4 regions of the Serratia sp. OS31 genome follow, and region 1 is predicted to be linked to each of the others. Evidence: predicted binding sites of a transcription regulator. Region 1 holds the regulator's gene; each other region holds the start of a gene.
The links. Region 1 encodes sigma-54, which starts transcription at its own class of promoters, with help from an activator protein. Its sites were predicted from a motif close to GTTGGCACANNTTTCGCTNT; they were not measured.

Region 2: a site for sigma-54 is predicted at 2,417-2,436, ahead of norV (anaerobic nitric oxide reductase flavorubredoxin). Genes of this name have one in related genera too.
Region 3: a site for sigma-54 is predicted at 5,259-5,278, ahead of glnA (glutamate--ammonia ligase). Genes of this name have one in related genera too.
Region 4: a site for sigma-54 is predicted at 6,018-6,037, ahead of hycA (formate hydrogenlyase regulator HycA). Genes of this name have one in related genera too.

Annotation. Positions count from the first base shown of each region.
Region 1 covers NZ_JACJFQ010000006.1:121,237-129,130, reverse strand. The annotation lists gene rapZ (RNase adapter RapZ) at 1-176, opposite strand, end outside; gene ptsN (PTS IIA-like nitrogen regulatory protein PtsN) at 308-769, opposite strand; gene hpf (ribosome hibernation promoting factor) at 928-1,215, opposite strand; gene rpoN (RNA polymerase factor sigma-54) at 1,239-2,672, opposite strand; gene lptB (LPS export ABC transporter ATP-binding protein) at 2,723-3,448, opposite strand; gene lptA (lipopolysaccharide ABC transporter substrate-binding protein LptA) at 3,455-3,994, opposite strand; gene lptC (LPS export ABC transporter periplasmic protein LptC) at 3,963-4,541, opposite strand; gene kdsC (3-deoxy-manno-octulosonate-8-phosphatase KdsC) at 4,538-5,092, opposite strand; gene kdsD (arabinose-5-phosphate isomerase KdsD) at 5,110-6,096, opposite strand; gene H5P17_RS07735 (calcium/sodium antiporter) at 6,221-7,207, opposite strand; gene H5P17_RS07730 (hypothetical protein) at 7,228-7,512, opposite strand; gene mlaF (phospholipid ABC transporter ATP-binding protein MlaF) at 7,511-7,894, shown strand, end outside.
Region 2 covers NZ_JACJFQ010000046.1:19,395-27,288, reverse strand. The annotation lists gene H5P17_RS24310 (hypothetical protein) at 68-418, shown strand; gene H5P17_RS24305 (hypothetical protein) at 428-673, opposite strand; gene norR (nitric oxide reductase transcriptional regulator NorR) at 794-2,317, opposite strand; gene norV (anaerobic nitric oxide reductase flavorubredoxin) at 2,480-3,931, shown strand; gene norW (NADH:flavorubredoxin reductase NorW) at 3,928-5,085, shown strand; gene H5P17_RS24285 (Dyp-type peroxidase) at 5,239-6,195, shown strand; gene H5P17_RS24280 (IclR family transcriptional regulator C-terminal domain-containing protein) at 6,249-7,082, opposite strand; gene H5P17_RS24275 (3-oxoacid CoA-transferase subunit A) at 7,324-7,894, shown strand, end outside.
Region 3 covers NZ_JACJFQ010000015.1:104,272-112,165, reverse strand. The annotation lists gene hemN (oxygen-independent coproporphyrinogen III oxidase) at 1-844, shown strand, start outside; gene H5P17_RS14500 (YshB family small membrane protein) at 880-1,002, opposite strand; gene glnG (nitrogen regulation protein NR(I)) at 1,115-2,527, opposite strand; gene glnL (nitrogen regulation protein NR(II)) at 2,536-3,585, opposite strand; gene glnA (glutamate--ammonia ligase) at 3,770-5,179, opposite strand; gene typA (ribosome-dependent GTPase TypA) at 5,550-7,373, shown strand; gene yihX (glucose-1-phosphatase) at 7,537-7,894, shown strand, end outside.
Region 4 covers NZ_JACJFQ010000035.1:19,131-27,024, reverse strand. The annotation lists gene flhA (formate hydrogenlyase transcriptional activator FlhA) at 109-2,175, opposite strand; gene hypE (hydrogenase expression/formation protein HypE) at 2,264-3,277, opposite strand; gene hypD (hydrogenase formation protein HypD) at 3,274-4,401, opposite strand; gene hypC (HypC/HybG/HupF family hydrogenase formation chaperone) at 4,385-4,681, opposite strand; gene hypB (hydrogenase nickel incorporation protein HypB) at 4,672-5,466, opposite strand; gene hypA (hydrogenase maturation nickel metallochaperone HypA) at 5,484-5,828, opposite strand; gene hycA (formate hydrogenlyase regulator HycA) at 6,091-6,558, shown strand; gene H5P17_RS22335 (4Fe-4S dicluster domain-containing protein) at 6,646-7,260, shown strand; gene H5P17_RS22330 (proton-conducting transporter membrane subunit) at 7,260-7,894, shown strand, end outside.

The DNA.
Region 1 (7,894 bases):
TTACGCACGTCGATGCTTACCGCCGCGGAGCTGTTGCGTTCCGCCAGCGTATTGGCAAGCTGCGGCAGCAGTACCACGGGCAGGTTATCAACGCAGTAAAAACCCATGTCTTCCAGCGCCCGCAAGGCGACGGATTTCCCTGAACCGGAACGGCCGCTGACAATCATCAGCACCATGTGGCAACTCCCCCTGGCATCTCGGCGGCGTCTATCGCCACCGTTAGAAACTTTATTATTCCGGCCTGAACCGGAATCCATCATGGCTAAACAGTATCGTTATCCGGGCTGGAAGTCACGCCAGCCGGGCGTTACTCGGTGATGATTTGGTAAAGCTCTTCGTCACTTTGCGCCGCGCGCAGGCGACGGCATACTGTTTTGTCGGCCAGACGCTTGGCGACCAGAGACAGGGTATGCAAATGGGTTTTACATTGGTCGGCCGGCACCAGCAGGGCGAACAGCAGATCGACCGGCTGGTTATCAATGGCGTCGAAGGCGATAGGTTGGTCGAGACGAATAAACACGCCAACGGCCCGCAGTGTGTCCTCTTCCAGTTTGCCATGGGGAATGGCGATACCGTTGCCGATACCGGTGCTGCCCATGCGCTCGCGGGTGAGAACCGCGTCAAACACCACCTGGGGTGACAGGTTGAGCTGTTTGGCGGCCAGTTCGCTAATAATTTCCAAAGCCCGCTTCTTGCTGGTGCAATGTACAGAGCTTCTGGTGCACTCGATATTTAATACCGAGCTTAACTGCATTGTTTCGTTGTTCATCTCATCTTCACTTAAAACCACACCAGCAAGCAGGCTTGTGAGGTGATTTTTCGCCTTGTTTAACCCTGATGGCTTATCGGCGCGTACCCAAACAGGTAACGCGCCGATGGCCGAGGCTACGTTTGAGCCGTACCCGCTGACGGAAACGGCCCAGAATGTCAGTGTTGTTTCAGTTTGTCTTTATGTTTGTTCAATTGACGCGCCAGTTTGTCGATCAGGGTATCAATTGCCGCATACATGTTCTCGTCTTCCGAGGTGGCGTGCAACTCGCCTCCATTCACGTGCACCGTCGCTTCCGCAATCTGCTGCACTTTTTCCACACTAAGCACGACATACACCTGATTTATGCGGTCAAAATACTGTTCGAGTTTGGCGAACTTGGTGTTCACGAACTCACGCAAGGGTTCGGTGATTTCGATGTGGTGTCCGGTAATGTTGAGCTGCATAGTGTCTTCCTTCTCAATAGAGGTCAAACCAACTGTTTACGCTGGTTGGACGGCGGGATGGACAAAGACTCTCGGTACTTGGCGACGGTACGCCGTGCCACGATGATCCCCTGATCGGAGAGCAGGGTGGCCAGCTTGCTGTCGCTGAGCGGTTTGGCGGGGTTTTCCGCCGCAATCAATTTCTTCACCACCGCGCGGATCGCCGTAGAGGAAGCTTCGCCTCCGCTGTCGGTATTCACGTGGCTTGAGAAGAAATACTTCAATTCGAAAATGCCGCGCGGACTGTGCAAAAACTTCTGCGTGGTCACGCGTGAAATTGTCGATTCATGCATCTCCACGGCCTGAGCGATATCCGCCAGCACCATGGGCTTCATAAATTCCGCGCCTTGCTCAAAGAACGCCTGCTGCTGCTCGACGATGCAGCGCGAAACTTTCAGCAGGGTGTCGTTGCGGCTTTCCAGGCTCTTGATCAGCCATTTCGCTTCCTGCAGATTGCTGCGGATGTACTGACCGTCGCTGTCGTTACGCGCAGTGTTGCCCAGTGCGGCATACTGCTGGTTTATCTTCAGCCTTGGGATGCTGTCGCTGTTGAGCTCGACCGTCCACACATCCTGCACTTTGCGTACCAGCACGTCCGGGATCACGTACTCAGATTCGCCGGTGTTGATCGACTGGCCTGGACGCGGATCGAGTGACTGGATCAGCAGCATCGCTTCTTTCAGTGTATCTTCTTTTGAGCGCGTTGTTCGCATCAGGCTGCGAAAGTCGTGGTTCGCCAACAGGTCCAGATGTTCGCTGATGATCAGGCGTGCTTCTGCGAGGTAAGGGGTGTCTTTGGCATACTGGGAAAGCTGGACCAGCAGACAATCGCGCAGGTCGCGCGCCGCGACGCCAACCGGATCAAACCGCTGCACGCGCTTCAATACCGCTTCGACTTCGTCCATTGTCACATTCTCGTCACCGATGCTCTCCAGAATGTCTTCCAGCGGCACGGTGAGATAGCCGGTGTCATCGACGGCGTCGACGATTGAGGTGGCGATGGCGGCATCGGTATCGGAAAACGGCGTCAGATCCACCTGCCACATCAGGTAATCCTGCAGGGTTTGGGTGGTTTCGCCCTGATACACCGGCAGTTCATCGTCACTGTAATCGGTGCGGGTCCCTGACGGAGTGCCGGCGGTATAGATCTCGTCCCAGGTGGCGTCCAGCGGCAGCTCTTCGGGCATGTCCTTTTGCTCCAGCGCCTCCCGGGTGTCCAAACCTTCGGTTTCGGTGGTCTCTTTAGCGTCGATTTCTTCGTGCAAATCGGTTTGTTCAAGCAGTGGATTGCTCTCTAACGCCAGCTGTATCTCCTGCTGGAGCTCAAGCGTGGACAACTGCAGCAGGCGTATGGCCTGCTGGAGCTGGGGGGTCATGGCCAGTTGTTGGCTAAACCTGAGTTGCAAACCTTGCTTCATATTCTTCAGTCTACTTCCGTTAACAGTCGTCCATCAGGACGCGCCGGCACTCAGAGGCGGAATTCTTCGCCCAGATAAACGCGTTTTACCTGCTCATCGGCCAGAATAGCATCAGGCGTGCCGTGAGCAATCAGTTTGCCCTGGCTGACGATATAGGCGCGTTCACACACGTCCAGCGTTTCGCGCACGTTGTGGTCGGTGATCAGCACGCCCAGGCCGCTGTCACGCAAGTGCTCGATAATTTTTTTAATGTCGATAACGGAAATCGGGTCAACCCCGGCGAAGGGTTCATCCAGCAGGATGAATTTCGGGTTAGCCGCCAGCGCACGGGCGATCTCCACGCGGCGACGTTCGCCACCGGACAGCGCCTGGCCCAGGTTGTCGCGCAGGTGGGAGATATGGAACTCTTCCATCAGCTCTACCGCACGGTCCGCCCGCTGTTCGCTGCTGAGATCGTCACGGATCTCCAGCACTGCCATCAGGTTGTCGTAAACGCTCAGACGGCGGAAGATCGAGGCTTCCTGCGGCAGATAGCCGATGCCACGACGCGCACGGGCGTGCAGCGGCAGCAGGCTGATGTCTTCTTCGTCAATCACGATACGCCCGGCGTCACGCTGAACGATACCGACCACCATGTAGAAAGTGGTGGTCTTGCCGGCGCCGTTTGGCCCCAGCAGGCCGACGATTTCGCCGGATTTCACTTTCAGGCTGACGTCTTCAACGACTTTGCGGCCCTTGTAGGCTTTCGCCAGGTTTTCTGCGATGAGTGTAGCCATAAGTGATTAGTTACTCTTGTTTTGCCCGTTTTTGTCTTGCAACTGCGACGGTACCAGAACCGTAGTCACGCGTTTGCCTTTATCGCTAAACGCCTGCATTTGCTGCTGTTGCACCAGGTAGGTGATGCGATCGCCCTTGACGTTGCTGTCGAGCTGTTCCAGATAGGCGTTCCCGGTCAGGGTCACCAACTGAGACGCCACATCGTAACGCACCTTCTGAGCATGGCCTTTCACCGGCTTGCCGCTGTCTTGCATCTGATAGAAGGTGACCGGGTTGCCAAAGGCTTCAATATAAGTTTTGTTCTGATCGCCGCCCGGGCGGGTGACCACGACTTTGTCCGCTTTGATATCGATGGTGCCTTGTTTGATCACCACGTTATCAGTAAAGGTGCTGACGTTGCTCTGCATGTCCAGAGACTGTTTCAGCGAGTCGATGCTCACCGGCTGATTGGAGTCGGACTTCAGCGCCCATGCGGGGGCGCTGGCGGCCAAAATCAAGCTGCCGATTAACAGATTACGGCTTGGTTTGTTGGTTTTGAATTTCATAGTTGGTCTTAACCTTATCAATCAGCTCAGCGGTCTTGGCCCGCAGGTTCCCACGCATTTTCATGCCGTTAGAGGTGAAGTTCGTCCCGTAGAGCGTCACTTCGTCATCCGAAGCCACATCCTGGGTCACCAGGTTCACCTGAGCATTGTCTGTTTTAATTTTTTCCAGCTGCGACGTGGTGGTCAGGCTGTTCACCTCGACGTGGCCGTAAAGATACAGCATCCGGTCTTTAGTCAGTTTGGCGCGGTCGGCGCGAACTGACCAGGTGGCCACCGCGTTTTCATCAAACAGCGTCATCACCGGTTGGGTGAACCAGCTTAATTCATCGGCTGTATAGTACTTCACGTCTTCCGCCACCAGCTTGTAACTCAGCTTGCCGGTCGGATTGTACACTATGGTGACCGTATGCTGGCTCTGATAAGTCGGGTCCTGGCTGTTCACCGGCCCCGGAGCCGTATCATCACTGAAATCCGTCATGTTCCAGCCAATCAGCGCCAGTGCGATCACCGCCAGCAGCACGGTGATCCAAAGTTTGGTTTTACTCATATCGATAGCCCTTTGGCGTCTTCCAGCTTGTTTTGAGCCAAAAGAATAATGTCGCACAGCTCACGTACCGCACCGCGGCCGCCGGCAATGCGGGTAACATAATGGGCCCGTGGCGTCAGCAGCGGGTGCGCATCTGCCACCGCGACCGCCAGGCCAACCTGCGCCATCACCGGCCAGTCGATCAGGTCGTCGCCGATATAGGCGACCTGATCTGCCGTCAGCGACAGTGTATCCAACAGTTCGCGGAAGGCCAAAAGCTTATCGGATTGCCCTTGATAAAGGTGCGTGATGCCGAGCGTTTTAGCCCGGTCTTCCAACAGCTTGGCGGAGCGACCGGTAATGATTGCCACTTCGATATCCGAGGTTTTCAGGCAGCGGATGCCGTAACCGTCGCGTACGTTAAACGCTTTTAATTCTTCGCCATTGTTGCCCATGAAAATCAGGCCGTCTGACAGCACGCCGTCGACATCACAAATCAGCAGGCGGATTTTGCCGGCACGCGCCATGACCTCTTGCTCTACAGGCCCGTAGCAGGTTTCAACCAGACTCATTGAGTTCTCTTCCATAGTTAAACGACGCCGGCGCGCAGCATGTCATGCATATGTACCACACCCAGCAATTGGTCGCCATCGGCAACCAGCAGTGCGGTGATGTGACGTTGCTGCATCAGATTCAGCGCGTCGACCGCCAGCAGGTTCGGGCGTACCCGCACGCCGCCGAGCGTCATGACATCGACAATGCGGGCCTCGTTGAGATTGATGCCCATATCGAAAATCCGGCGCAGGTCACCGTCGGTGAAGATACCGGCAATTTTCATCAAATCATCGCAGATAACCGTCATGCCCAGATTTTTTCGGGTAATTTCCAGCAGCGCGTCGCGCAGCGATGCATCGGCGCTGACGTGAGGAATTTCATCGCCGCTGTGCATGATGTCGCATACGCGCAGCAGCAGGCGGCGGCCCAGAGCGCCCCCTGGGTGCGATAACGCAAAATCTTCCGGCGTGAAACCGCGAGCTTTTAACAGTGCGACGGCCAACGCATCGCCCATCACCAACGTGGCGGTGGTGCTGGTGGTCGGCGCCAGGCCGAGTGGGCAGGCTTCCTGTGGCACCTTGATGCACAGGTGAATATCCGCCGCCTTGCCCATCGAACTTTCCGGGTTGTTGGTCATGCAGATCAGCGGGATACGCTGACGTTTCAACACCGGGATCAGCGCCTGTATTTCGTTGGACTCACCCGAATTGGAAATGGCGAGCACGATATCCTGTGCGGTGACCATGCCGAGATCGCCATGGCTGGCCTCGGCCGGATGAACAAAGAACGACGGCGTTCCGGTGCTGGCGAAGGTGGCGGCAATCTTGCAGCCGATGTGCCCGGATTTACCCATGCCCATCACAACCACTTTGCCGCTGCATTCGGCGATCAACTCGCAGGCGCGGGTAAAGTCTGCATTGATGTATTGATCGAGCTGGGCCAGCCCGTCACGCTCAATCTGCAGCACTTCTTTGCCTGCCTGCTGAAAATCAAAGCCCGGTTGCAACTGAATGTTCGACATGCTCATTCCCATCGGTCATACCCGTCATCTCTCAAATTACAGCGCCGTATCCACTCATCCCGGTGACTTACCTGAGCAGGCACCTGGGGATGAGTGAGTTTGTCGCCTGGCTGCAACTTGAAAGCTAGAGGCTATAGCTAAATGAATTGAAAGGGTTAAAAAACAGCACCGCAAGGTACGCAATAAAACCACATAATAACAGAGCGCCGGCCAGATGACCGATGCGATGTTTGCGCCCGATGCACAGGGCGCTGAGCACAATGCTGACGGCCAGCATGACCCAGTAATCGCGATGGAAGGCGGCACCATCGACGGTCCCCGGAGACAGCAGGGCGGGCACGCCCAGCACGATCACCGTGTTGAAAATGTTGGAGCCGATGATATTGCCAATCGCCATATCATCTTCGCCCTTGAGTGCGCCGGCGATCGACGTGGCCAGCTCCGGCAGGCTGGTGCCGATGGCAATGACGGTCAGGCCCACCACCAACTCACTCATACCGAAATAGTGCGCGATGACCGTGGCGTTATCGACCACCATTTTGGAAGACAGCGGCAGAATGATAAACGCCAGCACCAGCCACAACACCGCCACGGTGTTGCTGCTGTCCTGCGGCAGTTCGGCGAGTTGCTCCACGGTCAGGCTGTCGCTGCCTTCACGCTGCGCCAACCGGGCAATTTTCAACATCAACAGAATAAATATCGCGGCGGCGGCCAACAGCAGCACGCCATCCTGCCGGCTCAGCGTGCCGTCCATCAGCACGAAACCGCACAATACTGTGACCGCCAACATCAGCGGCAGTTCGCGCCGCAACACTTCGGATCGCGCCGCCAGCGGGTGTATCAGCGCGGCAACGCCGAGGATCAGCAAAATATTCGTGATGTTGGAACCTAATACGTTCCCCACGGCCATATCGATTTGCCCGTTCAATGCCGCAGTGGTCGACACAAACAGCTCCGGCAGTGAAGTGCCGATGCCGACGATGGTCATACCGATAATCAGCGGTGGCACGCCGAGTGAACGGGAAATTACCGCAGCACCGTAAACTAAGCGGTCTGCACCATATACCAGTAAAAATAAACCAACGATTAATAAAGCTATCGCGAGAAACATGCAGGGTCCTTTGTTGGGTATCATCCCGGTTCGTTGGTTAAAAGCCGTAATTCGGCTATCTTGCTTTGCCCTCCGTTGCGCAGGTTAAAACCGCAGCAACGGGTTTTCCCGGCTAATATATGAACACTTTCGTTTTTTTTCGTTATGGCGCCAATTTTGACCGGGTGGCGCGTAAAAGTAAAACCTATGGCACCATTGGTAGCGAAATGGCGGTAAGTTTTTGTAAAGATGAGACGCATTGCGCCCGTTGCTTTAACATCGTGGGTAGATTTGGCAAAAATGACCCGTAAAGGATCAATTAACATGCACCAGAAGGCAGAGAATCTGGTCGAAGTTCGCGACATGACGTTCTCGCGCGGCGATCGACTGATATTCGAAGATATCAACCTGACGGTTCCCCGTGGCAAGGTCACGGCGATCATGGGGCCGTCCGGTATTGGCAAAACGACGCTGCTGCGTCTGATCGGCGGTCAGCTGGCACCGGACAGCGGTGAAATCTGGTTTGATGGCGATAACATTCCCGCGTTGTCTCGCCATCAACTGTATGAAGCGCGCAAGAAAATGAGCATGCTGTTTCAGTCTGGCGCGCTGTTTACCGATCTGACGGTGTTCGAAAACGTGGCTTACCCGCTGCGGGAACATAGCCGTTTGCCGGAGCCCATTCTGCGCAGCACGGTGATGATGAAG
Region 2 (7,894 bases), on a different contig from region 1:
GCTAATAATCAATCGATCTTCAAGGATGGGCATAATAAAAAATCATAAACTAAAAATGGAGTGTATTATGAAAACAATTGATTCTGCGTTGTTAGGGACTATCGCCGGCGGTCGCGGCAATAATGGCGGTGACCGTGCGGATAACAGCCGCAAAAATAGAGGGAAAAACAACGGCGGTAATCAGGGGCGTTCAGGCGATTACTATGCTAAAAACACCTCGGAAGACTGCATCAATGGCATGGTGGTCGGCGCGGCTTTAGGGGCATTCGGCGGATTGCCCGGGACAGCGATGGGGTTGGTTGGCGGTGCGGTGACCGGAGGCTGTTTCAAAGATGCTAACAGGGGCGGCGGTAACGTTGGCATGGGGAAAGGCGGAAATAAATGCGGCTCAAGTGCCGGCGGCAAGTGTTCCTGGTAGGCATTAAGCTTAAAGAAAATAACAGCGGGCAGGCCTTTCGCCGTTTTCAGGTGAACACATGAATAATAAAGCGCTAAAAATAATATCAGTTGTTATAGGTATATTTTTATCTTCTTCCTTGCTGAGCGGGGCCGGAGTAGGCTTTTCAACATGGTATCCTGCGCCGAGGGGAATTTCCGTCCTGTTGGTTTCAATTGGCTGCGCTGTGGCCATGGTAAGGTTGATATATTTAATAATTAAATTAATTTTCGGCAAGCCACACCAGGGAAACTGATTTATTTATTATTTACCACCATGTTCCCCTCCGTTAATGCAAGGCGGCAGTTATTCCCCTGCCGCCTTATTCCCTAGAAGCGTCTTTAACCGCAATCCAAATCATTTTATATTCAGGCGTTTGGCCAGCCGATGCAGGTTGCCACTGTCCAACTTTAATTTACGCGCCGTGGCGGCCCAGTTCATGTCGCATTCAGCCAAGGCTTTTTGAATCACGCTACGCTGAAAACGTTGCGTCATCGTGGCGAGATCGGCCTGAATAAGCGTCTCCGGCAGTGCCGGGTCGGGAACGTCCACCGATAAGGCCCCCGCTTGCAGATTAAAATGCGGCGGTAACAGTTCCAGCTCACCGCTGTTTTGCGCCGCGCGCGCCAAAATGGCAGCCCGATAGATCGCATGTTCCAGTTCGCGAATATTGCCTGGCCACGCATACTGCTCAAGTACCAGCAGCGCCTGGGCGGAAAGCGTTAACTGCGTCAGCCCCAGCTTAATGCGGCAACGCTCGCAAAAATATCCCGCCAGCAAGGCAATGTCGCTGCTCCGTTCACGCAGCGGCGGTACCGCAATCGGGAAGACGCTCAGCCGATGGTATAAATCCAGCCGAAACTGCCCCTCGACCGCCGCACGTTTAAGATCGCGATTGGTTGCCGCCAATACGCGTACATTAACTCGCTTTATTCGATCATCGCCGACCCGCTGCAGGTCGCCGTATTGGATCACCCGCAGCAATTTGGCCTGTAGCGACAACGACAACTCACCAATCTCATCAAGGAACAAAGTGCCCTTGTCCGCCATTTCAAATTTGCCGGCGCGGTGCTGAATAGCACCGGTAAATGCGCCTTTTACGTGGCCGAACAGCTCGCTTTCCGCCACGCTCTCCGGCAGCGCGGCGCAGTTAAGGTAGACCAGCGGATGGTCAGCGCGGGCCGACCCCTGATGAATCGCCCGTACCACCAGCTCTTTACCGACCCCGGTCTCCCCGGTGATCAATACGTTGAGTTCGGAGCCGGCAACAATGCCGATTTCCTGCTTGAGCTGTTGCATAACCGGGGCCAGCCCGATGATTTCACCGTTTTCTCTCGGAGTGCTGCCTCCGCCTGAGGCCAACGGCGTCAGGGCCTGGCTTTCTAACGCCTCCATCAGTAACGCATTGTTTAGCGCCCCCGCTGCCAAGGCGCTGACCAGCCGCAGTTCTTCATCGCTGAAGCGATCGAATTGCTGCGGGTTGAGGCTATCAAAGGTCAGCGCGCCGATTAAATCCTGTTCGGCAAACAGCGGTAATCCAATGCAGGCATGCACCTTGAGTTCGTCATGGCCAGGGATCAGCCCATCGTAGGGATCCGGCAAATCGCTATCCGCCGGGAAACGCACCACATCACCAGCGCGGGCAATGGCTTCCAGGCGCGGATGCGCATCCAGAGCGAAGCGGCGCCCGAGGACGTCCTGAGCCAGGCCATCGATGGCCAGCGGGCGGAATTGTTGACCTTCAAAACGCAGTAAGGCTGAAGCGTCACAGCGCAGCAAGCGGCGCAGGCTGTTGATTAACCGTTGAAAACGGTCGCCTTGCGTCAGCCCGCTTTGTAATTCGATAGCGATGGCGGCAAGCGATTGTATGGAGAGGGACATGCTTGTCATTCCGACACTGAGTTGTCATAAAGACAATGCTACGCCGATGTCAAAACGACATCAATGATTTAATAATCATTAAAAAACAATAAGATATTAGTTGGCACGCCGTTTGCTCACTACGGGTATCGAAACGTAATAACCGACAAAAAGGTAATGAGCATGGCAATTCAGGTAAAAAACAATATCCAGTGGGTTGGGCAACGTGACTGGGAAGTCCGAGATTTTCATGGGACAGAGTACAAAACCCTGAAGGGCAGCAGCTATAACAGCTACCTGATCCGTGAAGAAAAAACCGTGTTGATCGACACGGTAGACCATAAATTCAGCCGCGAGTTTGTGCAAAATCTGGCGGCGGAAATCGACCTTAATACCCTCGATTACATCATCATCAATCACGCAGAAGAAGATCATGCCGGGGCCCTGACGGAGCTGATGGCGCAGATCCCGGGCACCCCGATTTACTGCACCGAAAATGGTATCGATTCAATCACCGGTCACCACCATCACCCCGAATGGAACTTCCAGGTGGTGCATACCGGCGACAGCCTGGATATCGGCAACGGCAAACAGCTGATTTTTGTTGAAACCCCCATGCTGCACTGGCCGGACAGCATGATGACCTACCTGACCGGCGATGCGGTGCTGTTCAGCAATGACGCCTTTGGCCAGCACTATTGCGATGAGCATCTGTTTAACGACGAGGTGGATCAAAACGAACTGTTCGAACAATGCCAGCGGTATTACGCCAATATCCTGACGCCCTTCAGCCGGCTGGTGACGCCAAAAATTAATGAAATCCTCGGTTTCAATCTGCCGGTCGAGATGATCGCCACCTCGCACGGGGTGGTATGGCGCGATAATCCGACGCAGATTGTGCACCGCTATTTAGAATGGGCCGCCGATTATCAGGAAGATCGCATCACGCTGTTTTACGACACCATGTCCAACAATACCCGCATGATGGCGGACGCTATCGCGCAGGGCATCAACGAAGCCGACCCGCGCGTGGCGGTGAAGATTTTTAACGTGGCGCGACACGACAAGAACGACATCCTGACCCATGTATTCCGTTCCAAGGGCGTGCTGGTAGGCTCTTCGACCATGAATAACGTGATGATGCCCAAGGTCGCCGGGCTGTTGGAGGAGATCACCGGGATGCGTTTTCGCAGCAAAAAAGCCTCGGCCTTCGGCAGCTATGGCTGGAACGGCGGCGCGGTCGATCGCATTCAAACCCGCTTAATGGATTGTGGTTTCGAAACCACGCTGGCACTGAAGGCCAAATGGCGTCCTGACGGTGACACGCTGGAAATCTGTCGCCAACATGGCCGGGATATCGCGCGTCAATGGGCATTAACCCCCTTGCCTGCCACTGCCCCCACGTCGATAGCACCTCCCGCTCAGCCACAGCCTGAAAAAGCAGATAGCGATGCCGACCTGGGGCCTCGGATGCAATGCAGCGTTTGCCTGTGGATCTACGATCCGAAAGTGGGTGAACCTATGCAGGATGTGGCCCCCGGAACCTGCTGGCAAGACGTGCCGGATGACTTCCTGTGCCCGGAATGCTCCATGGGCAAAGACGTATTCGATCCGCTTGCTACGGAGGCAAAATGAACCCTGGCATTTTGATCGTCGGCTCCGGCTTTGCCGCCCGACAGTTGGTAAAACATCTGCGCAGGCAGGATGGCGAGATCCCGATTCGGCTGATCGCTGCCGACAGCTGTGATGAATACAACAAGCCGGAACTCAGCCACGCTATCAGTCAGCAGCAAACGGCTGACGCATTGACGCGGCAAACATCCGGCAGCTTTGCGGAACAGTTTCAACTGGCATTGCATCCAGATACCTGCATTAACGGCATCGATAGCCAACAAAAAAGAGTGCACAGCGGCGAGCAATACTGGCCTTATGACAAGCTGGTACTGGCGGTAGGCGCCTCGGCTATCGTGCCCAAGATTCCGGGCCACGAGCTGATGCTGACGCTCAACAGCCAGCAGGAGTACCGCGAAAACCAAGAAACATTGCTGCGGGCGCAACGGGTGCTGATCCTCGGTGGCGGTCTGATCGGCTGTGAGCTGGCGATGGACATGCAGCGCGCCGGTAAGCAAGTCACCCTGGTGGACAGGGCCGGTAGTCTGCTGTCCGCGCTGATGCCAATCGAGGCCGCCAGCCGCTTGCAATATTGCCTGCAGCACATGGGGGTTGAACTGCTGTTAAATCAGCAAATTACAGAACTGTCCTCACAGGAAAGTGGCCTGCGGGCGACGCTGAATAATGGCCGTACGCTGTGGGTCGATGCAGCGATTGCATCGGTAGGACTGCAACCGAACCTTGGCCTGGCGCGTCAGGCTGGTTTGCAGGTTAATCGCGGTATTCAGGTAAATAACCGCTTACAGACTTCAATGGCCGATGTGTACGCGCTCGGCGACTGCGCGGAGATTGGTGGCCGACTGCTGCCGTTCCTTCAGCCGATACAGTTCAGTGCCATGACCCTGGCGAAAAATTTGCTGGGTGCCACGGAAGAGGTGAAGCTGCCCGCTATGTTGGTCAAGGTGAAAACCCCCAACCTGCCGCTGCACATGGCGGGGGAAACTCATCGACAGGATCTGAGCTGGAACATTACCGCCGAACAGCATGGCATGATCGCCAAAGGCTTTGATCGGCAACGGCGGTTACGTGCCTTTATCGTTAGCGAAGAGCACATGAAACTGGCTTTCAGCTTGCTGAAGGAATTGAACGCATTAGCGGCAGAGGGGACTTCGGCCTGACGGTAGCCTAGCGTAATCGTACGCGCGCCGATGGCGATTTTTTTATTCGCCATCGGCCTTCTGTGACTCCACACGTCAACTGGGGTTAATCAGTTGGCGTGACCGCCAAAATAGATTAGTTTTAAGCTCTGACTCTCCTCGGCACTGGATGCTATGACTACCCAAAATCAACACCCTCAGGCTGTCTTCAGCCCCGTGACACGCCACGCCATTTTTTTGGTCGCGACTTTATCCGCCAACCCTGAACAGCTCGCTGCGGTGCGCGGCTGGTGTGCAGATATCAGCGGCGTAATTCGTTCCGTCGGTAAAAGATCCCCGGCGGGCAATCTGTCCTGCGTCTGTGGATTTGGCTCCACGGCCTGGGATCGACTGTTCGGCCAGCCCCGTCCGGCGCTGCTTCATCCATTTCGTGAGATAGGCACCGGCGACCGCGTTGCCGTTTCGACCCCTGGCGATATCCTGCTGCACATTCGCGCCGACGAGATGGATCTGTGCTTCGAACTCGCCACACAGTTGATGAACAAGCTTGGCGACGCCGTGACGGTAATAGAGGAAGTGCACGGTTTCCGTTATTTCGACCAGCGGGCAATGATTGGCTTTGTCGACGGCACCGAAAACCCCGAGGGGCACGAAGCGTTCGACTATACGGTGATTGGCGAAGAAGACGCCGAGTTTTCCGGCGGCAGCTACGTGCTGGTACAAAAGTACCTGCACGACATGAAAGGCTGGAACTCACTGAGCGTCGAAACGCAAGAGCGCATTATTGGTCGCCACAAGCAATCCAATATTGAATTGGATGAGGACGTCAAACCTTCGTCATCCCACAGTTCTCTGACGACGCTGACCGATGAAAACGGCAATGAAGTCAAAATATTGCGCGACAACATGCCGTTTGGCAAACCCGGCATGGGCGAGTTCGGCACTTACTTTATCGGCTACGCCCGTTCCCCCCAGCCAATAGAGCAAATGCTGGAGAATATGTTCGTGGGTCGACCGGCCGGCAACTACGATCGCCTGCTGGATTTCAGCCGCGCGGTCACCGGTAGCCTGTTCTTTACGCCATCGGCAACCCTGTTGGAGGCCCTGGCCGAGCGTAACGGCCCGCAATAATCGCTAATAGGAGGGAGACTGACCCAGCGCAAACTCAGGGTCAGTCCTCCCGACTACAGCAGCAGTGCCAGCTCCATTGCCGTACGCTGCAACTGCGGCAGCACGCGCTCACGCAATTCCGCCGACGAAATCTGCGAGGCATTCACCCCCACGTTCATCGCCGCCACTACCCCGCCCTTGCGTGAATGCATCGGCACCGCGATCGAACGTAAGCCTATTTCTAACTGTTGATCGTTAATGGCATACCCCTGACGACGCACCTTGGCCAACTGTTCACGCAGTTGCTCAGCACTGGCAACGGTAAACTCGGTCAGCGGTTCGAAGCTGACCCGCGACAGATAATCGTCCAACTGCGCTTCGTCCAAAGCGCTGAGTAAAACCAATCCCATCGATGTCGCGTAGGCCGGCAAACGGCTGCCCCGCCCCAGATCGATGGTCATGATGCGCTTCACCGAAGCGCGGGCGATATACAGAATATTGTCACCGTCCAGGGTCGCTACCGAGCAGGATTCATTCAGCAGTTTACTGAGGTAGTCCAGCGAGTTTTGTGCCGCTTTCGCCAATTCGGAAGAGGAAAGATAGGCGTGACCGATAGTCAGAACCCGTGGCAACAGCCGGTAATGCCGACCGTCAGGGCAATGGACAAAGCCGAGCGCGCGCAGAGTGTAAAGGCAGCGGCGCACCGCCGCACGGGGGATACCGGTAATGTGGCTGATTTCAGAAACCGACATTTGCGAATATTGCGGCTGGAAGGCCTGCAACACCTCCAGCCCCCTGGCCAGGGACGCCATAAAATTAGGGTCGCCTTTATACTGGTCGTTACTTAAATCCCCGATTTCCTGTAGCCGGCGCAGTTCTCCAGCGCCAAATTCCGACTCATCACCCATCCGGACCTCCGATTAAACAAACCTTCGCATTATAAGCCTGTGGCGCCGCGATGCTGCTTTGTCTGGCACCCAATAGCGATTTAGTTATCTGCGTCACAGAATTGACAGGCAAATCATCACAGTTTCGATAATCGCACAAACAGTTGATATTCGCACTTGTCGCTGCATTTTTCCTCGCTTAAGGTAAATCCAGACCCACCAGCGTCACGCTGAGAGACCCCTAGCGTACTCAGGAGAGCAAATGATCGATAAAAGCGTGGCGTCCGTAGACGCCGCCGTCGCCGATATCCCCGACGGCGCGACCATTATGGTCGGCGGTTTTGGCCCCGCCGGCCAGCCTTATGCGCTACTGGATGCGCTGATCCGCCGTCGCCCACGCGAGCTGACGTTGATCAGCAACAATGCCGGCAATGGCGATTTCGGCCTGGCGGCGCTGCTGAAGGCCGGTTGCGTACGCAAGGTTATTTGTTCATTCCCGCGTCAGTCGGACTCCTGGGTATTTGACGACCTGTACCGCCGCGGCGAACTGGAGCTGGAACTGATCCCGCAAGGGAATTTGGCCGCACGCATCCAGGCTGCCGGTTCCGGGCTCGGGGGGTTTTACACGCCCACCGGCTACGGCACCGAATTGACTCAGGGCAAAGAAACCCGCGAGATCGACGGCAGGCACTACGTGTTCGAACTGCCGCTGAGGGCGGACTTCGCACTGATCAAGGCCGACCAGGCCGATCGCTGGGGCAACTTGCGGTATAACAAAACCGGGCGCAACTTTGGGCCGATCATGGCCATGGCCGCCACCTGCACCATTGCTG
Region 3 (7,894 bases), on a different contig from region 1:
GGTGCAGCGGCTGGTGAATCGCGAGCAGGATGAAGCCTTTATCTTTGCCCTGATTGCCCGCGCTAAAGCGCTTGGCTTTAATTCCACCAATATCGACCTGATCTACGGCTTGCCAAAGCAAACACCAGAGAGCTTTGCTTACACCCTGCAGCGGGTGGCTGCGTTAAGCCCCGATCGCCTGAGCGTATTTAACTACGCCCATATGCCGAACCTGTTTGCTGCCCAGCGAAAAATCAAAGACGCAGATCTGCCGAGCGCACAGCAGAAACTGGATATCTTGCAGCACACCATAGCTTCCCTGACCGAATCGGGTTATCAGTTTATCGGTATGGATCATTTCGCACGACCGGACGATGAGTTGGCGGTGGCGCAGCGCGAAGGAAAGCTTCACCGTAACTTCCAGGGATACACCACCCAGGGCGACAGTGATTTGCTGGGGCTGGGCGTCTCCGCCATCAGCATGCTGGGGGACAGCTATGCGCAGAACCAGAAAGAGCTGAAGGTTTACTACAGCAGCGTCGAAGCACAAGGTCATGCACTGTGGCGCGGCCTGGCGATGACTGAAGACGACTGCTTGCGGCGTGAGGTGATCAAAACGCTGATCTGCAACTTCAAACTGGACTATCAGACCATAGAACATCAGTTCGGTATCGACTTTGCCGATTATTTTGCCGAGGATTTGCAATTGCTGGCGCCGTTTGAACGTGATGGGCTGGTGGAGCGTGACGAGCAGGGCATTCAGGTTACGCCGCGCGGCCGGTTACTGATCCGCAATATTTGCATGTGTTTTGATATCTACCTGCGTCAACAGGCCCGTACCCAGCAATTCTCTCGGGTTATTTGATGAGTAAAACAACGGCCGCTTTCGCGGCCGTTGTTTTAACTGAAGAAATTAATCAGGGCGGCGCACAGTACCGCAGCAACGGCTGCCTGCGGCGTGTGGCTGGCGGCAGAACCCAGTTCTGCGCCTTGAGAAATGAATGCGATTAACGAATCCAGCATGGAAGCCTCCAGGGTGTGCGCCCCGATCATACTGCGGCCCCATCGGCTGTAAAGCCTGAAATAGCCGTTTTTTTGTGCGCTTGATTGTATTTTCTATCATCAATGCCGCAAACTATTCCATTCCCAATTCTTTCAGCTTACGCGTTAACGTATTGCGCCCCCAGCCCAGCAAACGGGCGGCTTCCTGCTTATGCCCTTGGGTATGACGCAGTGCGGTGGTGAGCAAGGTGCGTTCCATCTCCGGCTGCGCTTCCGACAGCAGGTTTTGATGACCGGAACGCAGCGCGCGGTCCGCCCACTGTGCCAGCAGCGTGGCCCAACTGTCCGGCAGGCTATGCCCGGGCGTTTCTGGTGCAGAGGTTTCAAACAGCTCACTCGGCAGGTCCTGAATCAGCACCTCCTGCCCGGCAGCCATCACGGTTAACCAGCGGCAGGTGTTCTCCAACTGGCGAACGTTACCGGGCCATGGCAGGCGCGTCAGTGCAGTTTCAGTCTCCGGATGCAGGTTCTTCGCTTCCACACCCAGCTCCTTTGCCGCCACCTGCAGGAAGTAACGCGCCAGACGCGGAATATCCTCACGACGTTCACGCAACGGCGGAAGGTGCACGCGGATCACGTTCAGGCGATGGAACAAATCCTCACGGAATTTACCTTCCTGTACCCGCAGTTCCAGGTTCTGGTGGGTGGCGGCGATGATGCGCACGTCCACCTTCACCGGGGCATAACCACCGACTCGATAGAACTGGCCATCTGCCAGCACCCGCAGCAGGCGGGTTTGCACATCCAGCGGCATATCGCCGATTTCATCCAGGAACAAGGTCCCGCCGTCGGCCTGCTCAAAGCGACCCTGACGGATCTGATTGGCGCCGGTAAAGGCCCCTTTTTCATGCCCGAAAAGTTCGGACTCGATCAGGTCTTTGGGGATCGCCGCCATATTCAGCGCAATAAAGGGCGATTTGGCGCGCGGGCTGTGACGGTGCAGGGCATGGGCAACCAGCTCTTTACCGGTACCTGATTCGCCGTTGATCAGTACGCTGATCGACGAACGTGACAGGCGGCCGATGATGCGGAACACGTCCTGCATCGCCGGGGCCTCACCGATGATGTCTGCCACCGGATCGTTGGCGGGTTGGCTGCGCGCAGGCTGCTGCTGTTCCTGATAATGGCTGATGGCGCGTTCAACCAGCGCCACGGCTTCATCAATATCAAAGGGTTTCGGCAGGTAATCGAATGCCCCTTGCTGGTAGGCGCTGACGGCGGCGTCGAGATCCGAATGCGCCGTCATTATGATGACCGGAAGCATCGGATGACGCTGTTTGATCTGCTTGAGCAACGCAAGGCCATCCATACCCGGCATGCGGATGTCAGACAGCAACACGTCAGGAGTTTGCGTGGCCAGGGCTTCGAGCACCGCATTGCCACTGTCGAAGGTCACGCAGCTCACGCCGGCTCCAGTGAGCGCGCGTTCAAGCACCCAGCGGATGGAGCTATCGTCATCGACGATCCAGACTATCCCTCGTTGCATAGAAAACCTCACTGGCGAATAGGCAGGTAAACCGAGAATTCGGTATGTCCTGGCCAACTGTTAAATTCAATTTTTCCGCAATGCTGATCGATAAGATTACGGGCGATGGATAATCCCAGGCCGGTTCCGCCTTCGCGGCCGCTGACCATCGGGTAAAACAGCGTGTCTTGCAACTGCGCCGGCACGCCGGGGCCGTCATCTTCTACGTCAATACGTGCCGCTAACCGGTAGCGGGTGCCGTGCAGGGTAATCTGGAAAGCGGTGCGAGTGCGCAGCGTGATGGTGCCGCCAGTTTCTCCCAGCGCCTGCAGTGCATTGCGGGTAATGTTCAGCAATACCTGTTCGATTTGATCCGGGTCGTGCGCCATCTCAGGCAGGCTCGGGTCGTAGTCCCGCACCAGCGTCACGTTATCCGGCTTCTCCAGCGACACCAGTTGGCACACTCGCTCTGCCACCTGATGAATGCTTTGGGTTATGTGCTGGCCCGGTCGCTGCGGGCCGAGCAGGCGATCGACCAGGTTGCGCAAGCGGTCGGCCTGCTCAATGATCACCTTGGTGTATTCGGTCAGCGACGGATCGGGCAGTGCCTTGGCCAGCAGCTGTGCCGCACCGCGCAGTCCGCCAAGCGGGTTTTTAATTTCATGCGCCAGGCCACGGACCAGATCGCGGGCCGCAACTTGCTGGGCGTGCTGAAGTTGTTCCTGGCTCAAGCGGCGTTGGTTATCCATGGGCGCCAGCTCGATCAGGATATAGCCATCAGGCAGTGCCTGTGCGGTCAGGGAGAGGATATGCGCACGCCCGTCAACCACCAGGGTCACTTCGTTATCGGTAAAGCCCTGACCGGCATGCAGGCTCTCACGCATCAGATCGACGTTCAGTGAGAAATAACCGAGCAAATCGGGCAAGGGTGTACCGAAAAGTTTACGGGAACTTTGTGCCAGCAGTTGTTGTGCTGCCGGATTGGCGTAATGAACCGCCAGATCATCATCCAACAGCAGGATGCTGTTGATGAGAGAATTGAGGATCTGCCCAGCATCGGGCAGCTTGCCAGTTGCCATACAGCAGACTCCTGCACCTTTTTAGTGCATCTATCCTACTCCATCCGTTATGCACGCGGTATGGAATAGTTTTGCAGAAAATACGGTGGAGAAAAAAAACCATCCGAAGATGGGCTGAAAGTTTCCACGGCAACAAAAAAAGACAACTAAATCTGGGCGCCGCCCGCAGACGGCGCGGTAAAACTTAAACGCTGTAGTACAGTTCGAATTCAACCGGGTGTGGCGTCATGCGAACGCGGTCCATCTCTTCTTTGCGCAGATCGATGTAAGCATCGATCGCGTCGTCAGTGAATACGCCGCCACGGGTCAGGAACTCGCGGTCTTCGCTCAGTGCTGCCAGCGCTTCATCCAGGGAGCCTGCAACTTTTGGAATTTCAGCTTCTTCTTCCGGTGGCAGGTCATACAGGTTTTTGTCCATGGCGTCGCCAGGGTGGATTTTGTTAATCACACCGTCCAGGCCTGCCATCAGCAGGGCCGCGAAGCACAGGTACGGGTTAGCCGCTGGATCCGGGAAACGGGCTTCGATACGGCGCGCTTTCGGGCTGGCAACCACTGGGATACGGATGGAAGCGGAACGGTTACGGGCAGAATAAGCCAGCATGACCGGTGCTTCGTAGCCTGGGACCAGACGCTTGTAAGAGTTGGTGGTCGGGTTGGCCAGGGCGTTGATCGCTTTAGCGTGCTTGATGATACCGCCGATGTAGAACAGGGCAGTTTCAGACAGGCCGCCGTATTTGTCGCCGGCGAACAGGTTAGTCCCGTTCTTGGACAGCGACATGTGGCAGTGCATGCCGGAACCGTTATCACCGAACATTGGCTTCGGCATGAAGGTCGCGGTTTTGCCAAATGCGTGAGCCACGTTGTGAACCACGTATTTGTAGATTTGGATTTCGTCGGCTTTCTTGGTCATGGTGTTGAAGCGGGTTGCCACTTCGTTCTGACCTGCGGTTGCCACTTCGTGGTGGTGCGCTTCAACGACCAGGCCCATTTCTTCCATGGTCAGACACATGGTAGAACGGATGTCCTGTGAGGAATCGACCGGAGGAACCGGGAAGTAACCGCCTTTGACTGCCGGACGGTGGCCTTTGTTGCCGCCATCGTATTGGGTGCCGGAGTTCCATGCGCCTTCGATATCGTCGATGGCCACGTGGGAACCGCGGATGCTGCTGCCGAAACGAATGTCGTCAAACAGGAAGAATTCTGGCTCTGGCCCGAACAGGACGGTGTCCGCGATGCCGGAAGAGCGCAGGAAATCTTCTGCACGCTTGGAGATAGAGCGTGGGTCACGATCGTAGCCTTGCATGGTGCCTGGCTCGAGGATGTCGCAGCGAATGATCAGGGTGGATTCTTCGAAGAACGGATCCAGTACCGCAGTGCTGGCGTCTGGCATCAGCACCATGTCAGATTCGTTGATGCCTTTCCAACCGCCGATCGAGGAACCGTCAAACATTTTACCTTCTTCGAAGAAGTCGGCATTTACCTGATGAGCAGGGATGGTGACGTGTTGTTCTTTACCCTTGGTGTCAGTGAAACGCAGGTCTACGAATTTCACTTCATGCTCATTCAGCATCGTCAAAACGTGTTCAGCGGACATACTTAACTCTCCCGGATTTATCATTGTCGTCGTCGTGGAACGAATCTGTGGAACTGGCTTTTTTTGCCTTGAAAAGACTAAAGCGAAAACTGTGCCAACTTTGCCAAAGCGCTTTAATCGCCTTTCTGTGCGGGTTTTGCTCAGAATCAGTATGCACCATCAGTGACGTTTTGCACTTAAATGGTGCAATCAATGCGGGGTGGGGCACTGTAATGGTGCAAAAGTGCACCGGATGCTGCTTTTTGCACCGTGAAAGGGATCACATACTGACCTGTACACAGTTGTTTATAAGAGACTGTTGTGATCTTGTTTAGTCCCTCGCTTAATACGTGTACAATAGCGCGCTATTTCTAATGCCTGAGGCAAAGCTGTGATCGAAAATTTGCGTAACATCGCCATTATTGCCCACGTTGACCATGGTAAGACCACCCTGGTTGATAAGCTGCTGCAACAATCCGGTACTTTCGGAGAGCGTGTAGAAGCCACCGAACGCGTAATGGACTCCAACGATTTGGAGAAAGAGCGTGGGATTACCATCCTCGCAAAAAACACCGCCATTAATTGGAAAGACTACCGCATCAACATCGTGGATACCCCAGGACACGCCGACTTCGGCGGTGAGGTTGAGCGTGTGATGTCAATGGTTGACTCGGTGCTGCTGGTTGTGGATGCAATGGATGGCCCAATGCCGCAAACCCGCTTCGTGACCAAAAAAGCCTTCGCTAATGGTCTGAAGCCGATCGTGGTAATCAACAAGGTTGACCGTCCGGGCGCACGTCCTGATTGGGTTGTTGATCAGGTCTTCGACCTGTTCGTTAACCTCGACGCGACCGACGAGCAGCTCGACTTCCCAATCATCTATGCTTCTGCATTGATGGGGATCGCGGGTACTGACCACAACGAAATGGCGGAAGACATGACCCCGCTGTATCAAGCGATCGTAGACCACGTGTCTGCACCGCAGGTTGAGCTCGAAGCGCCATTCCAGATGCAAATCTCCCAGTTGGACTACAACAACTACCTGGGCGTGATCGGCATCGGCCGTATCAAGCGCGGTAAAGTGAAGCCAAACCAGCAGGTCACCATCATCGATAGCGAAGGTAAAACTCGCAACGGTAAAGTGGGCAAAGTGCTGGGCCACATGGGTCTGGAGCGTATCGAATCTACCCTGGCTGAAGCGGGCGACATCATCGCTATCACCGGTCTGGGCGAGCTGAACATTTCCGACACCATCTGTGACACCTCTGCAGTGGAAGCACTGCCGGCGCTGTCTGTAGATGAGCCGACCGTAACCATGTTCTTCAACGTCAACACCTCACCATTCTGCGGTAAAGAAGGTAAGTTTGTGACTTCGCGTCAAATCCTTGAGCGTCTGAACAAGGAACTGGTGCACAACGTGGCACTGCGCGTTGAAGAAACTGAAGATGCTGATGCATTCCGCGTATCTGGCCGTGGTGAACTTCACCTGTCGGTTCTGATCGAAAACATGCGTCGTGAAGGTTTCGAACTGGCGGTATCCCGTCCGAAAGTTATCTTCCGTGAAATCGATGGTCGTAAACAAGAGCCGTTCGAAAACGTGACCTTGGACATCGAAGAACAGCATCAGGGTTCCGTCATGCAAGCCATGGGTGAGCGTAAAGCTGACCTGAAAAACATGGATCCAGACGGTAAAGGCCGTGTGCGTCTCGACTACGTGATCCCAAGCCGCGGCTTGATTGGCTTCCGTAACGAGTTCATGACCATGACCTCCGGTACCGGTCTGCTGTACTCCACCTTCAGCCACTACGACGACGTGCGTCCGGGTGAAGTTGGCCAGCGCCAGAACGGCGTGCTGATCTCCAACGGTCAGGGTAAAGCGGTAGCGTTCGCCCTGTTCGGTCTGCAAGATCGCGGCAAGCTGTTCCTGGGTCACGGTGCGGAAGTGTATGAAGGCCAGATCATCGGTATTCACTCACGTTCCAACGACCTGACCGTGAACTGCCTGACCGGTAAGAAGCTGACCAACATGCGTGCTTCCGGTACTGACGAAGCCACTACCCTGGTTCCGGCTATCAAGATGACCCTGGAGCAAGCTCTGGAATTCATCGATGATGACGAACTGGTAGAAGTTACGCCAACCTCGATCCGTATCCGTAAGCGTCACCTGACGGAAAACGATCGTAAGCGTGCAAGCCGTGGTCCTAAAGAAGCTTAATCGCTGATTGGGTCTGCAACACTTAGGGCGCGCCAGCGCCCTGAGTTTTTTCCTCTGTCTTTTCCCATTTCTGCCGCGTGCTATACGCTTTTCCATCCGCTCTCTATTCAGCCCCTGCTTTTCCCGCTACAGTAAAATCTCACCGGCCCATCAGGAGAGGACTATGCTGTATATCTTTGATTTAGGTAATGTGATCGTCGATATCGATTTCAAACGTGTACTGGGTGTATGGAGCAGTTTGAGCGGTACGCCACTGGCGGTCTTGTCCGAACGTTTTGCCATGGGCGAGTTGTTTCAGCAGCACGAGCGCGGTGAAATCAGTGATGAAGACTTTGCCGAACGGCTAAGCGCCGAAATGGGGATTGCCCTCAGTTTCGAGCAGTTCGCTACCGGTTGGCAGGCGGTGTTTGTCGCCCTGCGCCCAGAAGTGATCGACATCATGAAGCGCCTGCGCAGTGAAGGTCACCGGGTGGTGGTGTTATCGAACACCAACCGTTTGCACTGCAATTACTGGCCGCAGC
Region 4 (7,894 bases), on a different contig from region 1:
GATGATCTCCTTGTGTGCGATTTGCATTGCAGCTTTAGCTTAGGTAACTCAGCCTAAAGCCGCAATGAGGGATATCCCTCATTGGCTGCCCCTAACCCCTGTGGCGCTTCACTTAACCAGAATCCCCCATTTCTTCATGCGTGAAAGCAGCGTGGTACGTTTCAGCCCCAGGCGCTGAGCGGCACCGCGCGGGCCGGCAACCACGCCGTTGGTTTCCTTCAGCACCCTGATAATCTGTTGGCGCTCATCTTCCCCGGGCTGGCTGGGCTCCGCTTTGGCAACCGGGAGCGCCATCGAAGGCACCGGATATTGCAGTTCCGGCAGTTGCAGGTTCAGCACCGTACCACGCGTCAGCAGTACCGCACGTTCGATGACATTCTCAAGCTCGCGCACGTTTCCCGGCCAGGGCATTTGGCTCAGCAGGCGCAAGGTTTCCGCCGGGATGCTGTCGATGGTACGCTTCATTCGGCGTGCAATTTTGTAGGTCAGAAACTTCACTAACTGCGGGATGTCTTCCGGCCTCTCACGCAAGGGCGGAATGACGATCGGGAAGACGTTAAGCCTGTAAAACAGGTCACTGCGAAACTCGCGGTCGGCCACCATCTGTTGCAAATCCCGGTTGGTCGCGGCAATCAGGCGTACGTCTACCGAAATCACCTTGTTACCGCCAACGCGTTCGAACTCCCTTTCCTGCAGTACCCGCAGCAATTTCGGTTGCAGCTCTACGGGGATTTCGCCCACTTCATCCAGGAACAGCGTTCCCTTGTCCGCCAGTTCAAAACGCCCCATTCGCTGATTGGTCGCCCCGGTAAATGCCCCTTTTTCATGGCCAAACAGATCGCTTTCCAGCAACCCGGCCGGCATTACCGCGCAGTTCATTTTCACCATGCGCTGATCGCGTCGTTCGCTGAGGTTGTGAATGGCACGGGCTATCAGCTCTTTACCGGTGCCGGTTTCGCCGAGGATCAGCACCGAACAGTCGCTTTTCGCTACCATTTCTACCTGTTTTAGCACCGCGGACATTACCACGCTGCGGCCGACAATCTCGCCGAAGTCCGGGTTATTGCCGTTAATCTGCTCGGTCAGATACAGGTTCTCATGCACCAGGCTCTCTTTGAGCCGGTTAATTTCCTGATAGGCCAGCGCGTTATCCACGGCGATCGCGATACGCTCGGCGATTTGCTGCAGCACCCGCAGGTTGGCTGCGTTGAAGTTGTCCGGCTGACATTGCGCCAGCTTGAGTACGCCCAGGGTTTTGTTGCCGAAAACCAACGGCAGTACGCACAGCGTTTGAATTTGCTCATGCCACAGATCGAACAGTTGGCGCTCATAGGCCGCCAGCCGGTCGGAGTGCTTCAGATTCAACAGCAGCATTTCACCGCTTTGCATCACCTGTTCTGACAAGGTGCCCGCCAGCGCCACGCTGTACTGTTGACGCTCAACCACGTCATCCTGCAAATAGTGGGTGGAATAAATGGTGACCTGCTCGGTTTTATCAACGCAAAGCACAATGCTGATCGCATCGATTTTGAAGAAACGGTGAATTTCCTTCGAGATCTCACCGATCAAATCATCCAAATCGAGCTTCGACAACACCGCGTTGGTCACGTCGACCAAAATGCGATAATCATCTCGCTCATGGCGCAATTGCCGTTGACGGAGTTCCGCCTCCTCCCGCTGCTGGAGCTGCTCTGCCGCCAATGCCACCAACTCCATCAGTGTCTGCAACTGCACCAGGCTGGCGTCGCCGAACGGCTCTGAGTGACAACGTAATACCTCACAACCGCCGATCAGCGCACCGCCTGCATGCAGCGGCATCAGGCAATACTGGTTAAAGGGCAAATACAGCGCCAGAGCACCGATTTGCGGATAGCGTGCGTGCAGATCATCGCTCTGCCAACGCTGTGGCAGCGGGCTTTGTCGCAGCCGACTTACCGGGCCATTTGCCAGCAGGGTCTCATCCTGATAGTTCACCGGCCGTCGATGTGCATCCAGGCCATAAAAGCTGACCCGTTCGCTGTCGGGGTCAAACAGCACCAGCGTGATCTGGTCCGCCAATTGCAGGCGTTGCAGTATTTGACGCAGTTGCAGCAACAGGTCGGTGAAACTGCGCTGGCTCAGCAGCGTGCGGGTAATTTCCAGTAGTTCTTGTTTTTCTGATTGTGCATTCGACATTGTTTATCACTTGCCTGAGTCGCGATGAAGATTTGTGAGTCACATCGCAAAGTGTAACGCTGGCCGGCGGCGTTCTCCCCCGACGGGATCAACAAATCCGCGGCAAAGGCTCGGCATGTGGCAAATCCAACCGGCGGCTGATGCCATAAGCGCCCTGCAGTCTTACCTGTCGCCCAGCCGTCACTTTGCCAATCATCGCCGCGCCTGCGCCCAATGGGTGAGCACGCAAGGCGCAGAGCACGTCCTGTGCGGCTTGTGGTGCGGCCACGATCACCAGTTTTCCCTCGTTGGCAAAATTAATGGCGTCCAGCCCCAGCAATTCGCAAATGCCTCGCACTGCCGGGGCGATCGGCAACAGGCTTTCTTCCACCTCGATGCCCACGCCCGCCGCACGGGAGAACTCATGCAAAATGGCATTCACCCCGCCACGGGTCGCATCGCGAATCGCCCGTACGCCGTGAATGGCACGCAGTGGCTCAATTAACGGCGTTAACACCGCACAGTCGCTGATCACGTCCAGAGACATACCCAGCTTTTCGCGCAGGTTGAGAATAGTTGCCCCGTGATCACCCAGGGTGCCGCTGACAATCACGGCATCGCCGACGCGGATATTTTGCGCCGCCCAGTTCAGGCCTGACGGGATCACCCCGATACCGGCGGTGTTGATAAACACTTTGTCGGCTGCACCACGCTGCACTACCTTGGTATCCCCGGTCGCAATGCGAATACCAGCCTGCTGCGCGGTGGCGGCCATCGAGGCGACCACGCGTTGTAAGTCGGGCAACGGCAAACCTTCTTCGAGAATAAAGCCGCAGGAAAGATAGCGCGGCAGCGCGCCGCTCACCGCCAGATCGTTGGCCGTCCCGCAGATGGCCAGCTTGCCTATGTCACCGCCCGGAAAGAAAATCGGGTCAATCACGTAACTGTCGGTGGTAAACGCCAGCCGATCGCCCTGCTGCGTTAACTCGGCCAGGTCTAATCGGGCCTGATCTTCACGCTGATCCAACTGCGGGTTGGCAAAGGCCGGCAAGAAAAGATCGTCCAGCAATTGCTGCATTGCCGCACCACCGCTGCCATGAGCCATAGTAATCACGTTGTTCATGCCGGCATCTCCTCTGTTTCGCGGCGATATTGGTACCAGGCAGCGCAGGCCCCTTCGGATGAGACCATCAGGGCGCCAAACGCGTTTTGCGGCGTACAACCGCGGCCAAACAGCGGGCAATCACGCGGTTTGCACCGCCCGGTGAGCACGTCTCCGCAACGGGATCGAGGATCGTCAGCCACTTGCCGCCGCTGCGGACGAAAACGACGTTCAGCATCAAAAGCCTGATAGGCTGGCGTAAGGGCAATGCCTGAGTCGGCAATGGTGCCCAGCCCGCGCCATTCGCTGCCGCCACCCAGCACAAAAACCTCGCTCATCGCCTGCTGTGCCAGCCGGTTGCCCTGTTCCGGCACCACCCGCCGGTATTGGTTTTCGGTTTGGCTTTGTCGGCCAAGGAACTGTTCGACCAGCATCAGCACCCCTTGCAAGATATCCAGTGGCTCAAAGCCGGTCACCACCAGGGGTTTGCGGTATTGCCCGCTGATAAAATGATAGGGCTCGGTGCCTATCACCATGCTGACGTGGCCGGGTGCCAGAAAACCGTCGATGTGCACATCCGGCTGTTGCAGCAGGCTGCGCAAGGTGGGGATCAGGCTGATGTGCTGACAAAATACGCTGAAGTTGCCCAGGCCTTCCTGCCGCGCCTGTTGCAGGGTAATCGCCGTGACCGGCATGGTGGTTTCGAACCCCAGGGCAAAGAACACCACCTGCCGCTGCGGGTTATTCCGCGCCAGCATCAGGGCATCCAACGGTGAGTAAACCACTCGCACGTCGGCACCGCGTTCGCGAGCCTGCAGTAAAGATCCCTGCTGGCCTGGCACCCGCAGCGCATCGCCGAAGGTGCAAAAAATCACTTCGGGGTGCCCGGCGATTTCGCAGCAGGCGTCAATGCGTCCCATGGGTAAAACGCAAACCGGGCAGCCGGGGCCATGAATGAATTCGATTTGCGCCGGCAGCAGCTTGTCCAGGCCAAAGCGGAATATCGCATGGGTATGGCCACCGCACACCTCCATGATTTGCAGCGGCCGATCGGCGGTAAACGGCAACTGCGCGGCGCGCTGCCAGATATGTTGCAGCAGGTTCTTCACCCGCTGCGGATCGCGAAATTCATCTACGTAATCCATGGTTATCCTCCCCCGCCAAAAACAACGCCACGTCCTGTTCCACTTCCCCCATCGCCTGCAGTGCCGCCAGCATTTCCTCGGCCTCTTGCTGATCGAGACGGCTCATCGCAAAGCCCACGTGGATCAACACCCAACACCCCAGTATCGCTTCTTTGGGTTCATCCTCCCGGCAAACCAACGCGATATTCACTTCGCGCTGTACGCCGCAGACTTCGGCCCAGGCGTGCTGAGGCTGATGCTGGTCCAGCGCCACGATCTGCCCGGGAATACCTATGCACATAGCTGCCGCTCCAGCCAGGCCATCCACTGGTCCATCCCTTCACCCTGAGTCGCCGAAAGGGTAATTATCTCGATGTCGGGATTAACCTGTCGGGCATTGGCGATACAGGCGTCCAGGTCAAACTTCAAGTACGGCAGCAGATCGACCTTGTTCAGCAGCATCAGACGTGCGGCGGCGAACATATGTGGGTACTTGAGGGGCTTATCTTCCCCTTCGGTGACCGACAGCACCGCCACCTTATGCCGCTCCCCCAGATCGAAGCTGGCTGGGCAAACCAGGTTGCCGACATTTTCGATAAACAACAGGCTGCTGGGTTTGAGCTCCAGGCGTTGGGCGGCTTCATGAACCATTTGCGCGTCCAGATGACAGCCTTTGCCGGTATTGACCTGGATCGCCGGCACGCCGGTGGCGCGGATACGTTCTGCATCGTTGGTGGTTTGCTGGTCTCCTTCCACTACCGCGCACTCACGCGCCCCGCGGAGCCGCAGCAGGGTTTCGGTCAGCAGCGTGGTTTTGCCTGAACCGGGGCTGGATACCAGATTCAACGCCAGGATCCGTTGCTCGGCAAAATACTGGCGATTGCGTTCGGCCAGACGATCGTTTTTATCCAACACCCGGGTTTCTATTTCCAGCATTCGCCGCTGACTGATGCCCGGCGCATGAGTGCCCGCCACTCCCAGTCCATAATGCAGGTCCCCCTGCAGAGACCGCTGCGGGCGAAACGGGACCTTTGCTTGCCCTTCAATCGTCAGTTCCCCATGGGCACAACCGCAAGTGCTGCACATGTTCTTTCTCCTTTCAGTTATTCAATTTCCAGACGTTTTATTTGCAACCCATCATCGGCCTGCACCCGCAGGTTTCTACCGGCGCAGAGCGGGCAGACCAGAACCTGCGGGATCAACAGCTCGACGTCGGCCTGGCAGTCATAACACCAGGACAAGGCTCGTTGTTCGATCAGATGCAACTCGCAGCCTTCGGCCAGGGTGTCGCGACAGACCATGTCAAAACAGAACCGCAGCGATTCCGCCTCCACGCAGGAAAATGCGCCAATTTCGAACCACACCGCGGTAATACGTTTCGCCCGATGTTGACGAGCCTGTTGCTGCATTATTTCCATCGCATGTTGGCACAAGGTTATTTCGTGCATCCGGCCTCCGTCTGGGGTGATAAAACGTTTCGTCACCCTGCACTGCAAATATGGTGCCAAAACCTATTCGGCATATTTGTCGAGTGTCATGACGTCGACAGTAATTAGCTGACAGTCGCACCGCTCACTGTAGAGGTTAATTCCATGACTGATGCTTGAATTAAAAGGAAATAATAAAAATTACCGGAGTCTGGCACGCTTTATGCTTTAAGTCGTTCACCCGAAGCGTTTCGACAATGACCATCCATTTTGAGTGACGACAATGAGTACTATCAGTGAAGTAACCAGCCAGGCCGATTATATCGCCAACAAAAGCAACCGCCTGATGGCGCAGTGGCAAACCTACCACAGCACCTTAATCAAAGCGGTAACCACCACTAAAAAGAAGATTAATCATCAGTTTACTTACGGTCAGGACGACGATCTGCGTTTTGTGCTGTTCAACCACTTCACGGTGAGCATTCAATTAAGTGAGGGGTTTTATAGCCGTGATATCTGCTATCGCATTAATTTGGCATCGCCGCACGAAGCCGAGAATTTCGCCCCCTTCGCCCATGCCTCGCTGGATGAAGACGGCAATATTGACGGCGTAATAAATAATCGCGACATGCCGGCGGTATTTGAACATTATCTGGATAAGATCGCCGTTATTTACCAATGCCTGTTTGACTCTCTGCATGACGGCCATGCCATTCATGACGCACTGAAAAAAATAACCCTGTCCGTCTGACTGTCGGCGTTACTCACCGACAGAAAACTGTCGAAACGTCATTTTTTACTGACGATTTCGTCATAAATGACGAAGCAAGGAGTGTGCATGAACCGCTTTATTATTGCGGACCCCAAATTGTGTATTGGCTGCAATACCTGCATGGCCAGTTGTTCTGCGGAACATCGGCAACAGGGTTTGCAGGCATTACCCCGCTTGCAGGTGATACGTAACGCCCGCGATTCGGCACCGGTGATGTGCCATCAATGTGAGGATGCGCCCTGCGCGCAGGTCTGTCCGGTAAACGCCATTCGCCATCAGGATGATGCCATCGTCCTGAACGAGAGCCTGTGCGTCAGTTGCAAACTCTGCGGCATCGCCTGCCCGTTCGGCGCCATTGGCTTCGGCGGCAGTACTCCGTTGGCGATCCCCACAGACTGCAACACACCGCTGGCCCTGCCTGCCGCCAAAGCGCCGCGGTCGGTCGCCGCCTTCCTGGATTGCGTGCCCGGTGTCCGCGCCGTGGCGGTGAAGTGCGACCTTTGCGCTTTCACCCCCCTGGGCCCCGCCTGTATCCGTACCTGTCCTACCCAGGCCATTCGCTTGGTCAGCGACCACGACGTGCGTAACGCCAGCGAACAGAAAAGGCGCAATGCCATGCAGGCGCTCAGCGCCGAGCTGCCGTTCGCTACCGCCCCAGAATCCCGCAAGGAGCCGAATTGATGTTCTACGCCATTGCGCCCGATCCATTGTCGTTGCTGACTCTGGCATTAGTCGGGTATCTCCTGTTCGCGTTGCTGAGCTGGCTGCTGGCCCCCTGGCCGCGCATCAATGCCTTGCTGGGTGGCGGCAGCTTGCTGTGTGCCATCGCCACATTGCTGGCCGCGGGGCAAATGCTGTTGGCACCGCTGCACAGTGCCCGTTTGCCCTGGTTGAATTATGCGGTGGAAATCAGCGGCATTAACGCGCTGTTATTGCTGGTGATGGCTTTGTGTGGGATCTGTGCCGCGTTGTATCACATCGGAAGCGTCGCGAAGCTGAATGCCAGTGCACGTGGCCGGTTGGGCGGGCTGATCAATCTGATGCTGGCAGCGCTGAGCGCCGCCGCGATCGCCGATAATGCACTGGCCTTGCTGTTGCTGTTAGAACTGGCGGCGCTGTGCGGCTATTTCTTGATTGTCCATGCCCCGAACGCGAAAAGTCTGCGGGCCGGGCACAGCCAGTTTTTGCTGATGCGCCTCGGCACCCTGCTGCTGGTTATCGCTTTCGCTCTGATTTATACCCACAGCCACAGCCTGCAATTCAGCGTGATCCGCGCTACGCCATTGCCGGACGCACTGCGTAACGGCGTATTCCT